DNA from 4 places in the Buttiauxella sp. genome. Region 4 is predicted to be linked to each of the others. Evidence: predicted binding sites of a transcription regulator. Region 4 holds the regulator's gene; each other region holds the start of a gene.

The links. Region 4 encodes LexA, which represses DNA repair genes until DNA is damaged. Its sites were predicted from a motif close to TNCTGTATGTACATACAGNA; they were not measured.
Region 1: the regulator LexA is predicted to act here: its motif matches at 1,190-1,209, upstream of WBL83_RS01605 (DinI-like family protein).
Region 2: the regulator LexA is predicted to act here: its motif matches at 981-1,000, upstream of dinB (DNA polymerase IV).
Region 3: the regulator LexA is predicted to act here: its motif matches at 1,996-2,015, upstream of WBL83_RS02695 (DinI-like family protein).

Annotation. Positions count from the first base shown of each region.
Region 1 covers NZ_JBAVHX010000004.1:266,341-269,924, forward strand. Annotated here, with positions in the region: gene WBL83_RS01595 (recombination protein NinG) at 1-29, opposite strand, end outside; gene WBL83_RS01600 (YbcN family protein) at 37-492, opposite strand; gene WBL83_RS01605 (DinI-like family protein) at 931-1,170, opposite strand; gene WBL83_RS01610 (hypothetical protein) at 1,398-1,688, opposite strand; gene WBL83_RS01615 (SAM-dependent methyltransferase) at 1,790-2,293, opposite strand; gene WBL83_RS01620 (DNA-methyltransferase) at 2,290-3,039, opposite strand; gene WBL83_RS01625 (hypothetical protein) at 3,029-3,496, opposite strand; gene WBL83_RS01630 (hypothetical protein) at 3,493-3,584, opposite strand, start outside.
Region 2 covers NZ_JBAVHX010000032.1:34,056-37,639, forward strand. Annotated here, with positions in the region: gene dinB (DNA polymerase IV) at 1-959, opposite strand, end outside; gene nqrM ((Na+)-NQR maturation NqrM) at 1,065-1,289, opposite strand; gene nqrF (NADH:ubiquinone reductase (Na(+)-transporting) subunit F) at 1,301-2,524, opposite strand; gene nqrE (NADH:ubiquinone reductase (Na(+)-transporting) subunit E) at 2,537-3,133, opposite strand; gene WBL83_RS18710 (NADH:ubiquinone reductase (Na(+)-transporting) subunit D) at 3,140-3,584, opposite strand, start outside.
Region 3 covers NZ_JBAVHX010000004.1:488,930-492,513, forward strand. Annotated here, with positions in the region: gene cspE (transcription antiterminator/RNA stability regulator CspE) at 1-118, opposite strand, end outside; gene WBL83_RS02690 (transporter substrate-binding domain-containing protein) at 486-1,928, shown strand; gene WBL83_RS02695 (DinI-like family protein) at 2,033-2,275, shown strand; tRNA gene WBL83_RS02700 (tRNA-Thr) at 2,567-2,642, opposite strand; gene WBL83_RS02705 (hypothetical protein) at 2,879-3,247, shown strand; gene WBL83_RS02710 (oligogalacturonate-specific porin KdgM family protein) at 3,507-3,584, shown strand, end outside.
Region 4 covers NZ_JBAVHX010000039.1:35,439-39,022, reverse strand. Annotated here, with positions in the region: gene dinF (MATE family efflux transporter DinF) at 1-663, opposite strand, end outside; gene lexA (transcriptional repressor LexA) at 739-1,347, opposite strand; gene WBL83_RS22080 (diacylglycerol kinase) at 1,456-1,824, opposite strand; gene plsB (glycerol-3-phosphate 1-O-acyltransferase PlsB) at 1,951-3,584, shown strand, end outside.

The DNA.
Region 1 (3,584 bases), on a different contig from region 4:
TTGCACTTACGGCGAGGTTGCTTAGCCATGCTCACCTCACTGATTCTGCTGGTCGCGCAGCTGCTGATACTCGCAGCCATGCGGAATGGTGAGGGTCAGCCCGAACTGAGCGCACCACATCTCTACCTGGCACAGGAAGTGGTGCATTTCCCCGGTATCCAGATCAGAAGTGTGTCGCGGTTCCCACGTCGTGGTTTTCTCGCCAGTGATGAAATCGGTGTATGTGACTTCTACGCTACCCAGATATGTTTTCTTTAGGTTGCGCTTCACCCATTCCGTTGTCGCGTCAGTGCGCCCAGAGCGAAGGAGGTATTCGCTGATTTCGCCGTACCACATATGGCTTAAAGCGTTCTGGGGCAGGCTGCGTTTATCACGCCACGGTTTGAGGATCAGACGATAGCAATCTCCACCAGCTAAAAGCGGTTGTAGCTGTTGCCCTATAGCATCGAAGTTAGTCTGGTGAAGGCGAATGCCCTCTTTTGGAAAGTTCACGCGTCACCCCCTCGGGCAAACGCTGAATACAAAAAGTCGCTGGCGTTGGAAAACGTCAGGCGAGAGAGATCAGATTGGAAGTATTTTTGCGCCATGGTGTTCACTCCTTGGCGCAGCAGGTTTCGCAGGTTGTTCAGGCCTACGAATTGAGTGTATCAAAGCCTTGGGTTATTCGGTAGCCCGCTTTCTCAAGCATTTGCGTAAATAATGTTGTAGTGCCGACTATGTCATCTGCGTGAAGGGGAACAAAAGATATCTCGTCTCCACGACGATACATAAGGGCGCGAGTTTCCTCTGGAAAACTTCCAAATTTGGCAATCACTGTAGAATCGTGGCAACGGATTATCGCATACCCCGTCTCAGGTAATTCTTCTTGTGCTATCACATCAACCCCCACACATCTGACTAAACCTGGATAAAACTTAACAGCGCAATTTCTTACTGGTTTTCAAACCAATCGTCAGCGCTTTCCCAAGTTTCTTGCAGGATTTCTTCAATAATCTTTTTATTGTCTTTCTCTGCACCAGTGACAGACAGGCTATCAGTACCAGCCTGACGGATAACGAGGCGGCAATCATCAAAGCGCTGCAACAACCTTTTATGCAACTCTGCCTCAAGTGCAGGGATCGCCCCAATGGGTAGTTTTTTGTTTCTGTCGATGGTCACTTCTACTTTCATTTTCTCTCCCAGATTATTTTACTGTATAAACATACAGTAATTATTAATCGGAATTTGAAAGTAAAGCAATTGAAAAATTAATTATAGGAATTTGTGTATTATCAGCACATTAGCTGAATAAAAACTAGCCTCCCGGATGTGAGGCTTAGATTTGGTTTCAAAACTAAAATTACTGCACTGCTGGTTCTAAGCGAAAAAAAAGCCCACTTCAAGAGGGCTAGATGCTCCTAGACTCCCCTTCTGTACTGCTCCAGAATGAACTCTTTGCTGCTTTTGCCAAAATCCAAATTTCGGACGCAGCCTTTCAGCTGATTCTGCATCGTAAGAATATCGTTCTCAGCACTTTTCCCTGGTGTAATATCCAGATTCGTTATCCATTTGGATGCATCAACAACGCAGTCAACCTCTTGCTTGGCAAATTTGTATTCATGCCATATCAAACTATTCAGGTTGGTAATGATCGGAATACCAAAAACAAAACCAATCACACTTTTGATGATCATGCCTCGAATGTTCATATCTTTCTCTCGGTTGGTTATTTAAATCAATAACGGCTCCGATATTCAGCATCCTGACTACTTTTACTTTAATTTACTTATTGTTCAGGCCTTCTGTTCTCTTATCCATGAACTGCATCCTTCACAAAAATAATCCAGTGAGTTTTATCGTTTTTACCAGTACGCTGGCCGATTATCGGTTTCATTGTTGTAAGCGCCAGAACATGGCTGACCGGTATCTGCGTTTCGTTCCATTTGAAGATGAGCACACCTTGTGGCCACAACACTCGGAACGCCTCACTGAACCCAGCGCGTAAATCATCACGCCACGTTTCTTTGTTCAACTTCCCGTACTTCTTACCCATCCAGGCGCTATCGCCAACACGCTCAAGGTGTGGTGGGTCGAAGACCACGACTGGGAAAGAATCGTTGGCGAACGGCAATGCGCGGAAGTCGGCAATCAGGTCAGGACGAATGACCAGGCGGCGACCGTCGCAAAGCGTGTGCTCTTCGCTGCGAATGTCGGTGAACACTGCCCTTTCATCGTGCTTATCGAGCCAGAACATTCTGGAGCCGCAACACATATCGAGAATTGAAGGCATGGCTTCGTATGCCGGGTTAGTCATGCTGCATATTCCTCTTCATTAACGCCAAGACGAGCGCAAGCGGTACGGAAAATGGCTGCATCCTTCTCGATACCTATGAAATTGCGCCCAGCTTGCTGACAAGCGACACCAGCGGTACCGCTTCCCATCGTGAAATCCAACACGGTTTCACCTGGGTTGCTGTATGTATCAATTAGGTACCGGATCAGCGCCAGGGGCTTTTGTGTAGGGTGCCAGTTGTTCCTCTGCTTATCGCTCGAGAAAAACTGCACAGTACGCGGGTACCGCTCTGTACTGTCGTATTCAGTCAGCTCCAGCGCCTTGCCATAGCACTCCGAGTTAAAGGCTTTGCGTTGGCTTGTCTTGCGTGTGTGACCGCTAGTCTTTTGCGGGTTATAGGTCGACTGCTGGCGGTAAAACACCTGGATGTTTTCATGCGCCCGGAGGGGCTGTTTTTTTGAGTTAAGGAAGCCGGTCGCGTTGCCTTTCTCCCATATCCATTCTGTCCGCCAGTCGGAAAGATTGCTGCTGACCAGAATGCCGGTGAACGGCTGAGCAGAAAACAGCACGATGGCCGCTGACGGCTTAGCGATGCGGTACAGTTCTCGCCACATAGTCTGGAGATCGAGCACCGAATCCCAGCGGCACTGCGTTGTGCCGTAGGGAATATCAGCGCATACCAGATCAACGGTTCCGGTGCCAATCAGCGGGAACACATCGAAACAGTCGGCATGGTGCAGTCTTAGCGCTTCGGTGTTATTGCTCAATGCCAGCCTCCTTGCGCATATGATTTGTGTATCGTTTTGCGGATTGGGATGCGGATAGGTGAACATCGTCATGGATATTCTGTGTACCCATGAACTCCACTTTCTCGTCACACCATGCTGCGTATGCATCCACACCCAGCAACTTGATTTTTGCTATAGCAGTGTCGGTGGCTGGGGTTTGAAGCGTTTTTAAATGACGCTGGCGCCAGTCGATTTTCAGGGTTGGATATTGCTCTTGCTCAAAAGAATCGTCAGATGCAGCACGATTTTCAGCCCATGCCTTTAGCCCAGCATTCTCAACCGCCAGGCTAACCACCTGCTTGTTTAACTCGTCGGCTCGCACACGCTGAACTGCCAGTTCGTCAGCCAGCTCTTTCACCAGCTTTGCAGATCCAGCATCAAGCCCTTTCGCCAGCGCATAGCCAGCCGTTACTAATTCCTGAGTTTTGGTATTCATGCGCGCACCTCGGCAAGCAGACGATTAAGCAGAGCCATATTCGGGCTCAATCCAAATATTGGTTGGTTGGATTCAGTAGCGGTAGCCA
Region 2 (3,584 bases), on a different contig from region 4:
CAGGTTTTATTTGCTGTAGCGATTAAATCAGCCTTATTTAACTGCGGCCAGACATGTTCCTGGGTGGTTTGCTGGAAATCATTAAACTTCAGCTTAATACCCTGCCTGGCAATTAATAAATCAGGTTTAACCTTTTTCAAACGACGTTCAAGTTCAAGGTAGAGTTGTTCAATAATGGCTTCGCATTCATGCCACTCATGAATATCTTCAGCGAGGGTTTTCTCAACACCCACAGACTTACGTTGCCGGTCATTGTTAATTACTCTTTCGTCTATTCCCTGACTTCGCTCCCACAGCACACGGCCAAATTTACCAAACCGTTTAAGCAGCGAAGCTAAATCCGTCTTCTGAACATCGGCGCAGGTACGCAACCCGAGGCTTTCCAGTTTGCCTACGGTGACTTTCCCAACGCCGGGGATTTTTCCAAGCGGTAAGGTTTGCATAAATGCAGGAACCTCATCGGGAGTAATCAGGTATTGCCCATCAGGTTTATTGAGGTCAGAGGCAATTTTGGCGAGGAATTTAACCGGTGCAATCCCTGCCGATGCGGTGAGATTAAGTTCATCTGAAATTGTCTGGCGAATTTCTTTTGCCATAAGAGTCGCTGATCCCTGGCAGTTCGGGCTATCGGTAACATCCAGATAAGCCTCATCGAGTGAGAGCGGTTCGATAAGCGTCGTATAGCGGCTAAAAATTTCACGGATATGATTTGATGCTTCTTTATAAGCGTCAAAGCGCCCGGGGAGCAGCGTCAGATGCGGACATAATTTGAGAGCCATGGCGGTCGACATCGCACTGTGTACACCAAATTTTCTTGCCGGATAATTGGCTGTACTAATGACGCCACGCCTTTTCGCGCTACCGCCGATAGCTATCGGGATATCCCGTAATGAAGGATTATCACGCATCTCTACCGCAGCAAAAAAGCAGTCCATATCAACATGAATGATTTTACGCATACGAATTTGCACCAGTTATATTACTGGATAAGTATACAGTTAAAATACTAAAAGAGGAAAGTCCTGGGAGAGAAACCTCCCGACAATGCGGGAGGTTTTAAGCAATTACAAAATACGGTTTTGCTGAAGTTTTGCCTGGCGCTCAGCCCTCGCGATACGCTTCTTACGAGCATCGCAAGGTTCAGGGCAGTTGCAGACTTTCTCCATACCTAACGCGGCAATCCCACCACAACTTCCCTGAAGCGATTTGCGCTTCACGATAACACCCAGTGACATTCCAAATATCACCAAAATGAAAATAGCGAAGGTGGCTAAAAATACGGTCAGCATAGTGGCTCCTGTCAGCCGCCAAAGTCGTCAAGCATGATGTTTTCATCCTCGACACCCAGGTCTTTGAGCATTTTGATAACCGCAGCATTCATCATCGGTGGCCCGCACATATAGAACTCACAATCTTCTGGAGCCGGATGGCTACGCAGATAATTTTCAAGTAATACGTTATGGATGAAACCGGTGTAACCCGTCCAGTTATCCTCTGGCTGTGGGTCTGAAAGCGCCACATTGAAGGTGAAGTTCGGGTTTTCCTGCGCCAGTTTCTCAAACTCTTCTTCGTAGAACATTTCACGCAGTGAGCGAGCACCGTACCAGAAGCTGATTTTACGCGTGCTATGAAGACGTTTAAGCTGGTCAAAAATGTGCGAACGCATTGGGGCCATACCCGCACCACCGCCAATAAACACCATTTCAGCGTCTGTATCTTTCGCAAAGAACTCACCGAATGGCCCGGATATGGTCACTTTATCACCCGCTTTCAACGACCAGATATACGAGGACATGATCCCCGGAGGCGCATCTGGCACATTCGGCGGCGGTGTAGCGATACGCACGTTCAGCATGATAATGCCTTTCTCATCCGGGTAGTTCGCCATGGAGTAAGCACGAACGCATGGCTCAGTAACCACAGACTTGAAACGGAATAGATTAAACTTTTCCCAGTCCCCGCGATATTCCTGCGGAACATCAAAGTCCTGATAGTTAACTTCATGAGGCGGGCTTTCAATCTGGATATAGCCTCCCGCACGAAACGGCACCACGTCCCCATCAGGAATACGCAGCTTAAGTTCTTTGATGAAGGTCGCTTTGTTATCGTTAGAGATAACTTCACACTCCCACTTTTTAACACCAAAGATCTCTTCCGGAAGCTCGATTTTCATGTCTTGCTTAACCGCAACCTGACAGGCAAGACGGCAGCCTTCTTTCGCTTCACGCTTAGTGATATGCGAAAGCTCGGTTGGCAGAATATCACCACCGCCTTCTTTAATCGTCACGCGGCATTGCCCACAAGAACCACCACCACCACAGGCTGAGGAGATGAAAATCCCCTGGCTTGAAAGCGTGTTGAGCAGCTTATCGCCCGCCGGGGCATGGAATTGTTTGTCTGCTTCGTTGTTAATCTCGATCAGCACATCGCCGGAGTTCACAAGCTTCGACTTGGCAAACAAAATCAACAAAGCCAGAGCCAAAACAATGAGCGTGAACATCACCACGCCAAGAATAATTTCCATACGTTTTCGCCCTTATAGCTGCACACCGGAGAATGACATAAAGCCCAGTGCCATCAATCCAGTGGTGATAAAGGTAATTCCTAAGCCGCGCAATCCTGCGGGCACATTGGCATATTTCATCTTCTCGCGGATACCTGCCATCGCGACAATTGCCAGCATCCAGCCCACACCTGAGCCAACACCATAAACAATTGATTCACCGAAGCTATAGTCACGCTGCACCATAAACGATACGCCACCAAAGATTGCGCAGTTAACGGTGATAAGCGGCAGGAAAATCCCTAGCGCGTTGTAGAGCGCCGGGAAGAAACGATCAAGGATCATTTCGAGGATCTGTACCAAAGCGGCAATTACACCAATGAAGGTGATGAAGTTCAGGAAGCTAAGGTCAACACCTTCGACCAAAGCGCCATCACGCAGAACCAGGTTATAAACCAGGTTATTCGCAGGAACGGCAATCCCTAAAACAACAGTCACTGCCACACCCAAACCGAATGCTGTAGAGACTTTCTTGGAGACCGCAAGGAAGGTACACATGCCAAGGAAGAACGCGAGCGCCATGTTTTCAATAAACACTGCGCGCACAAACAGACTAATCATATGTTCCATAGTCAGTTAGTCCTTTTCCTGCTGCGCAGGCTTGAGCGTACGCAGGGCCCAGATAAGCAGGCCAATAATAAAGAATGCACTCGGGGCCAGAAGGAACAGACCGTTTGGCTGATACCAGCCACCGTTCTGAACGGTTTCTAGCACCGTGATACCAAACAATTTTCCACTACCAATGAGTTCACGCAGGAAGCCCACCAGCAGCAAAATCACCCCATAACCCAAGCCATTACCAATGCCATCCATGAAGCTTGCCAATGGAGGTGACTTCATGGCGTAGGCTTCGGCACGCCCCATGACGATACAGTTGGTGATGATCAGGCCGACGAAGACCGAAAGCTGTTTGGAAATCTCGTAGGCATAAGCGCGCAGAATCTGATCCACAACGATAACCAACGAAGCAATGATCGCCATCTGCACGATGATTCGAACACTGTTTGGGATCAAGTTGCGG
Region 3 (3,584 bases), on a different contig from region 4:
CATTGCTCTGAATGGCAGAGAAGTGAACGAACACATCTTTGCTACCATTGTCAGGAGTGATGAAGCCGAAACCTTTTTCTGGGTTGAACCATTTTACTAAACCAGTCATTTTAGACATAGATACTTCCTCGATATTTTATAGCCATTTAATATGGCGAACGTGGTCTGTATTGCAGAACGTTTCTTATTTAGGCACTTAGGAGGAGACTCACGAAGAAGGGTATCTGATGACTTGATAGCGCTTGAACTGAGGACTGCTTTACTAAAACTGCTTTCATAAGGTCTGTCTTCCAAACCGATGACGCATTAACGCATGCCAGCTCGATGGAAGCAAGAATTATTTTCAATTAATAATTTTCTCATTAAGAGAACTCATCATCCCTCCCCGCTTTCGCCCCCGCCAGGCCGGTGCGATATGTAACCAACACAGCATCACGCGAGCTATAATTAAATGGTACCCAGCAGAATTGTTAGATGGTGTGAACATGACGCGCTTGTTGTTGGTACTACTCTTGCTCTCTTCCATTTTGCCGATGACGCACGCAGCCACCGATGAGCAACCATTGAAATTTGAAACCAAAATCAATGCTGTCTTTGGTGATTATGATGTGATGAAGGAACGACGCATCATTCGGGTATTGATTCCCTACAGTAAAACTTTTTACTTTATTGATAACAGCGGGACTCAACGGGGCATCATGTTGGAGCTGATGCAAGAGTTTGATAAGCAAATCAATAAAGGCTTAAAGCCCTCACAAAAAACTCACCTACTGTTTATACCCACCGCTCGCGACCAACTTATTCCGCAACTTATTGCCGGACGTGGCGATGTTATCGCCGCTGATTTGACGATGACGTCGGAACGCGAAAAGCTGGTGGATTTCAGTGAGCCATTGGCAAAAAATGTTCATGAAGTGGTCGTCGCCAGTAACAAAGCGCCCGAACTCAAAGATGTCGACTCCCTGGCCGGGCAGTCACTCTTTGTCAATCCTTCCACCAGTTACCTCTCAAGCATTGAGAAGTTGAATAAAAGCCTGGTAGAGAAGAAGATGCCCCCCGCCGTAGTGATTAATGCCCCTGGTAATTTTGAACCTGAAGACATACTGGAAATGGTGAATGCCAATCTTGCCGATTACACGGTGGTTGACCGTTACCTTGCCTTATTATGGAAGCAGATTTATCCAAACCTGGTGATGTATGAAAACATTACCCTGCGTGATGACGGGTCTATCGCACTGGCGATGCGGAAGAACTCTCCCCTTCTGAAAGCCCAATTAGATACATTTACTTCCACGCATAAAATTGGCACTTCATTCGGCAATCAGCAGGTTTATAAGTATTTACGCAGTACTAAATGGGTAAAAGATGCAGGTTCGGAAGAGGAATTAGATAAGTTTTATCAGGTTACAGAAATTTTCCGCAAATACGGTGAGCAATACAATGTTGACTGGCTGATGATGGCGGCGCAAGGCTACCAGGAGTCGCGCCTTGACCAGACAGTACGCAGCAAAAGTGGTGCGATTGGCGTCATGCAAGTTCTGCCTACTACCGGTAAAGAGCTGAACGTCGGCGATATCCGGCTAATCGATCCCAACATTAATGCGGGAGTGAAATATATCCGTTTCATGCGCGACCGTTATTTTGCTGACGAGAAAATGACAGATCTGAACAAATTGCTCTTCACCTTCGCCTCGTATAATGCCGGCCCGGCCAAAATAGCCCGATTGCGCAAAGAGGCGGTGACTAAAGGCTTTGATCCGAATGTCTGGTTTAACAATGTTGAACGTATTGCACAACTGCGTATCGGCAATGAAACGGTGCAATATGTGAGCAACATTTTTAAATATTACGTGGCTTACCAACTGATAATGGAACAGACCAAAGCGCGTAATGCAGATTCCCCACTTAACGTCAGTAAATCGGAATAAACTGCGCAATTGTCTTAATGGTTTTTCTTTTTCAGCAACTCCGCTTGCCTTGAATGTTGAGATTCATTACTGTATATAAACACAGTTTTAATAGGGAAGTATCAATGTTCGTTGAACTGGTTTACGACAAACGAAACGTAGCGGGTCTTCCCGGTGCAAATGAAAAGATTCTTGCAGAACTCACTCGACGCGTGCACGGCATTTTCCCTGATGCAGATGTCAGGGTGAAACCGATGCAGGCTAATGCAGTGAACAGCGACTGCACCAAGAATGAAAAAGAGAAAATTAACCGTCTGGTTGAAGAGATGTTCGATGAAGCTGACTTCTGGTTGGTTTGCGAAGAATAGATGACAAACGGCAGGTTGCTGTAAAACACGCATATCTTCGGCATTTCTCCTGATATGATCTTCGCAGCATTACATCAGGTGTCTTTTTAACAGGTCGAGAAGTCATGAGAAAAACAACGGTAATCTTGATTGTGGTGGCAATTGTGGTTTGGTTTGCCAGCCATCAGGGATGGATCTAACTCCCTGACATGGAGGAAGTGCGTTCTGCTTTTAGCCTTCCTCTCCTCCACTTCACAAATGCTTTTGTACAGACGAAAAAAAACCACCTAAAAGGTGGTTTCTTTTTAAAAATGGTGCCGACTACCGGAATCGAACTGGTGACCTACTGATTACAAGTCAGTTGCTCTACCTACTGAGCTAAGTCGGCGTGGAGAACACTCTACACAAAGCAGATCCTCTATGCAATTCCCCGCGCATCGTTCGCTTAAAATTTCAACTTATTGATATTAAATCATCCATTCACTGGTTAAAAAATACCGTTTCGCTCAAAATTTAACATGCAATAATTATCATCCTGCCTCTAAATCACAAAATGACCAAGGGTTAAGTACAGCAGTTATACGTGTTACCCTCGCGTCCCATTCATAAAAAATGAGACGGTTTATGAAACTCATTCTCCTGATTAGCCTTATGGGCTTCGTTCAATCCTCCGCTTTTGCCGCCACGGCGACCCAGCTTTCATGCCCACAGCGTGAGAATGTCGTCATATCACGCTTTAGCCATAACCTTTCGACAATGAAGTGGGACGATCACTTTATGGTTGCGGCAGGCGTGAAGAAGACCAAAACGGTCAATGGCGTCCCTTTCCGCGTTATCAGCTACCAAAATGGCGATGACCTGGTGTTCTTCCCTGAAAAGCAGCAGTACTTCTTGTTTTACTCGGGCAATCCCAATCCAGATCGATGCATTATTCAAAGCACCAGCACTTATCAGATAACCCAATTGCCACGGTATGAAAAACCGGAAGCCTAAACTGCTAAACGCAAGCGGGAATAGCCCCTTCCCGCTTAAACAATAGCGTGTCTACTCATTCAATTTATAAACCCTCTCATTTTTCACGCCTTCACCATTGCCACATAAAAAAAACAACAATTGTTTTATCCAATAACGAACAAAATAAATGAAACACCATTTCATTTATTTGATCGTGTTATCTCTTTCTGAAATAAAAATTCATTAGCATCGTCACCAGTCCGATGATTGATTTTTTAATTCACACAGGGAAAGACAAATGAAGTGTTTGTTTAAAATTAGTGCTCTTGCAACATTGTTGGTTTCAGTTTCATCAGGTGCCGTGACACTTGACTAT
Region 4 (3,584 bases):
CAGCATCTCAACGCTGATTCCCCGCAGACCCATCACCTTTTTCACCATCAGCAACCCGATGATAAATGTGGCGTATTCTGCAGTGACCGTCGCTAACGCCGCACCCTGAACATCCATGTGCAAGCCCATCACCAGCCACACATCCAGCACAATATTCAGCACGTTGCCGACCACCAGCAAGATAACCGGTGCGCGCGCATATTGAACGCCTAATAACCAACCGAGTAATACCAGGTTAGCCAGTGACGCAGGAGCGCTTAGCCAGCGGATCTCAAGAAATCTTCGCGCCTGCAAGAGCACATCCTGGTTACCGCCAACAATTTGTAATGCCAGGGAAATGAGCGGTTCACGCAGAGCGACAATCACCACACCTGCACCCAGTGCCAGCAATAAAGGTTGCACCAGGGCACGCGCTAATGCCGAAGGATTATTAGCCCCGAAGGCTTGTGCGGTTAAGCCGGTGGTACTCATGCGCAGGAATAGCAGAAGCATAAACAGGAAACTGGTTGCCGTAGCGCCAATAGCGACACCGCCAAGATAGACAGGGCTATCCAGATGACCAATAACTGCCGTATCGACAAGACCGAGCAATGGCACAGTGATGTTGGAGAAAATCATGGGTAGTGCGAGGCGCCAGAGGGCTTTGTCTGCCGGTGCTAACATTATGATAGCCAATCCTGGGAGGATATTTGAAGTATTGAGAGGCGATGCGCACGGTAGCGCATCACCTGAAGAGATTTACAGCCAGTTGCCGTTGCGAATAACCCCAACCGCCAACCCTTCAATAGAGAAGTTATGCTCGCGCAGGTCAACCACAATCGGTTCAAACTCGCTATTTTCAGGAAGAAGATGAACAACATTACCCTGCTGTTTTAAGCGCTTAACGGTAACTTCATCATCAATACGCGCGACCACAACCTGGCCGTTACGCACATCCTGAGTTTTATGAACCGCCAGCAGGTCACCATCCATAATACCGATGTCTTTCATAGACATCCCACTGACGCGCAGCAGGAAATCAGCATTAGGTTTGAACAGTGATGGATCAACCTGGTAGTGGCCTTCGATATGCTGCTGTGCAAGGAGTGGCTCACCTGCAGCAACACGCCCAACCAGCGGAATACCGGTAATTTCTTCGACCAGCAAGCGGATGCCGCGCGACGCACCAGAAACAATCTCAATGACGCCTTTACGGGCAAGTGCTTTCAGGTGCTCTTCAGCGGCGTTTGGAGAACGGAACCCCAGACGTTGAGCAATCTCGGCACGAGTCGGTGGCATGCCGGTCTGGCTGATATGATCCCGAATAAGATCAAACACCTCTTGCTGCCTGGTAGTTAACGCTTTCATTCCGCCCCCTGGGTGTTTATACAGTTATGCTGTGAGTATATACAGTCAAAGGCGATTTTGGAACCACAAATTAAGCAAAAAACCAGCCACTTAACTATTCTGGAAAGATCATCGCAAATGCTGCCAAAGTAGTGTGACCCAGGTAATAACTGCGAGGATAATGGCGATTAATACAGCAGCCGAGCCCATGTCTTTGGCGCGTCCAGAAAGCTCGTGGTAATCCGTGCCAACGCGGTCAACAAGGGATTCAATCGCGCTATTGAGGATCTCAACGATCATGACCAGCACGACCGATCCAATCAATAGAATACGGGTGATAGGGTCAACATCTAACCAGCAGGCGATGGCAATGGCGATAACCGCACTCACGCCTTCCTGGCGGAACGCAGCTTCGTTAATCCAGGCTGCTTTGAGCCCTTTCCATGAATAGCCTGCGGCTTTGATGATTCGGGTAAATCCGGTGACGTTACTCGCCATTTTGGGAAACCTTTTCAAAATAATTGGGTCAATGCGTATCTATATCGCAACGCCACAGAAATCTGGATGAGATTCTGATATTCTTGCGGCGAAATTGCATTATTAACCTGAGGCTTTACATCGTTTATGTCAGGCTGGCCAAGAATCTACTACAAATTACTTAATTTACCATTAGGCGTTCTGGTAAAGAGCAAGTCCATTCCGGCAGATCCACAAGCCGAACTGGGCTTAGATCCCACACGCCCAATAATGTATGTGCTGCCTTATAACTCTAAGGCGGACTTATTAACGCTGCGCGCGCAATGCCTCGCGCATGGCTTGCCCGACCCTCTGCAACCATTAGAGATAGACGGAGCGGTACTGCCGCGCTACGTCTTTATCCACGGTGGCCCGCGTGTATTCACGTATTACACGCCGAAAGAAGAGTCGATCAAGTTGTTCCATGATTACCTCGACTTGCACCGTAGCAATCCAAATCTGGATGTGCAGATGGTGCCGGTATCGGTGATGTTTGGCCGCTCCCCAGGCCGCGAAAAAGGCGAGGTTAATCCGCCATTAAAGATGCTCAATGGCATCCAGAAGTTTTTCGCCGTGACCTGGCTTGGTCGCGATAGTTTCGTGCGTTTCTCGCCACCCGTCTCACTGCGCAATATGGCAACCGAGCACGGTACGGATAAGAAGATTGCACAGAAACTGGCTCGCGTTGCACGCATGCACTTTGCTCGCCAGCGTTTAGCGACCATTGGGCCACGTCTGCCGGTACGTCAGGACCTGTTTAATAAGCTTCTGGCATCGAAAGCTATCGCTCGCGCTGTCGAAGATGAAGCCCGCAGCAAGAAAATCTCCCATGAAAAAGCGCAGCAAAACGCTGTGGCATTAATGGAAGAGATTGCAGCTAACTTCTCATACGAAGCGATTCGTGTGAGCGACCGCGTGCTGAGCCTGACGTGGAACCGCTTGTACCAGGGGATCAACGTTCATAACGCTGAGCGTGTGCGCCAGCTAGCTCACGATGGTCATGAGATTGTTTATGTCCCATGCCACCGCAGCCACATGGATTACATGTTGCTGTCTTACGTGCTTTATCACCAGGGGCTGGTTCCTCCGCACATCGCGGCGGGTATCAACCTGAACTTCTGGCCAGCCGGTCCGATTTTCCGTCGCCTCGGTGCGTTCTTTATTCGGCGTACCTTTAAAGGCAGCAAACTCTACTCCACCGTATTCCGTGAATATCTGGGTGAGCTGTTTAGCCGTGGCTATTCCGTTGAATATTTCGTGGAAGGTGGTCGTTCTCGTACCGGGCGCTTGCTCGACCCGAAAACCGGCACGTTGTCGATGACCATCCAGGCCATGCTGCGCGGCGGTACTCGCCCTATTACATTGGTGCCGATTTACATTGGCTACGAACATGTAATGGAAGTGGGAACTTACGCTAAAGAGCTGCGTGGTGCGACCAAAGAGAAAGAGAGTTTCATGCAGATGGTGCGTGGGCTGAGTAAGCTGCGTAACCTTGGTCAGGGCTATGTGAACTTCGGCGAACCCATGCCGTTGATGACCTTCCTTAACCAGCGTGTTCCTGAGTGGCGCGATTCCATCGACCCAATCGAAGCGATCCGTCCTGCGTGGCTGACGCCGACGGTTAATGAAATTGCCGCCGAGCTGATGGTGCGTATTAACAACGCAGGGGCGGCGAACGCCATGAACCTGTGCTGTACCGCGCTGTTGGCCTCGCGTCAGCGTTCACTTACCCGTGAACAACT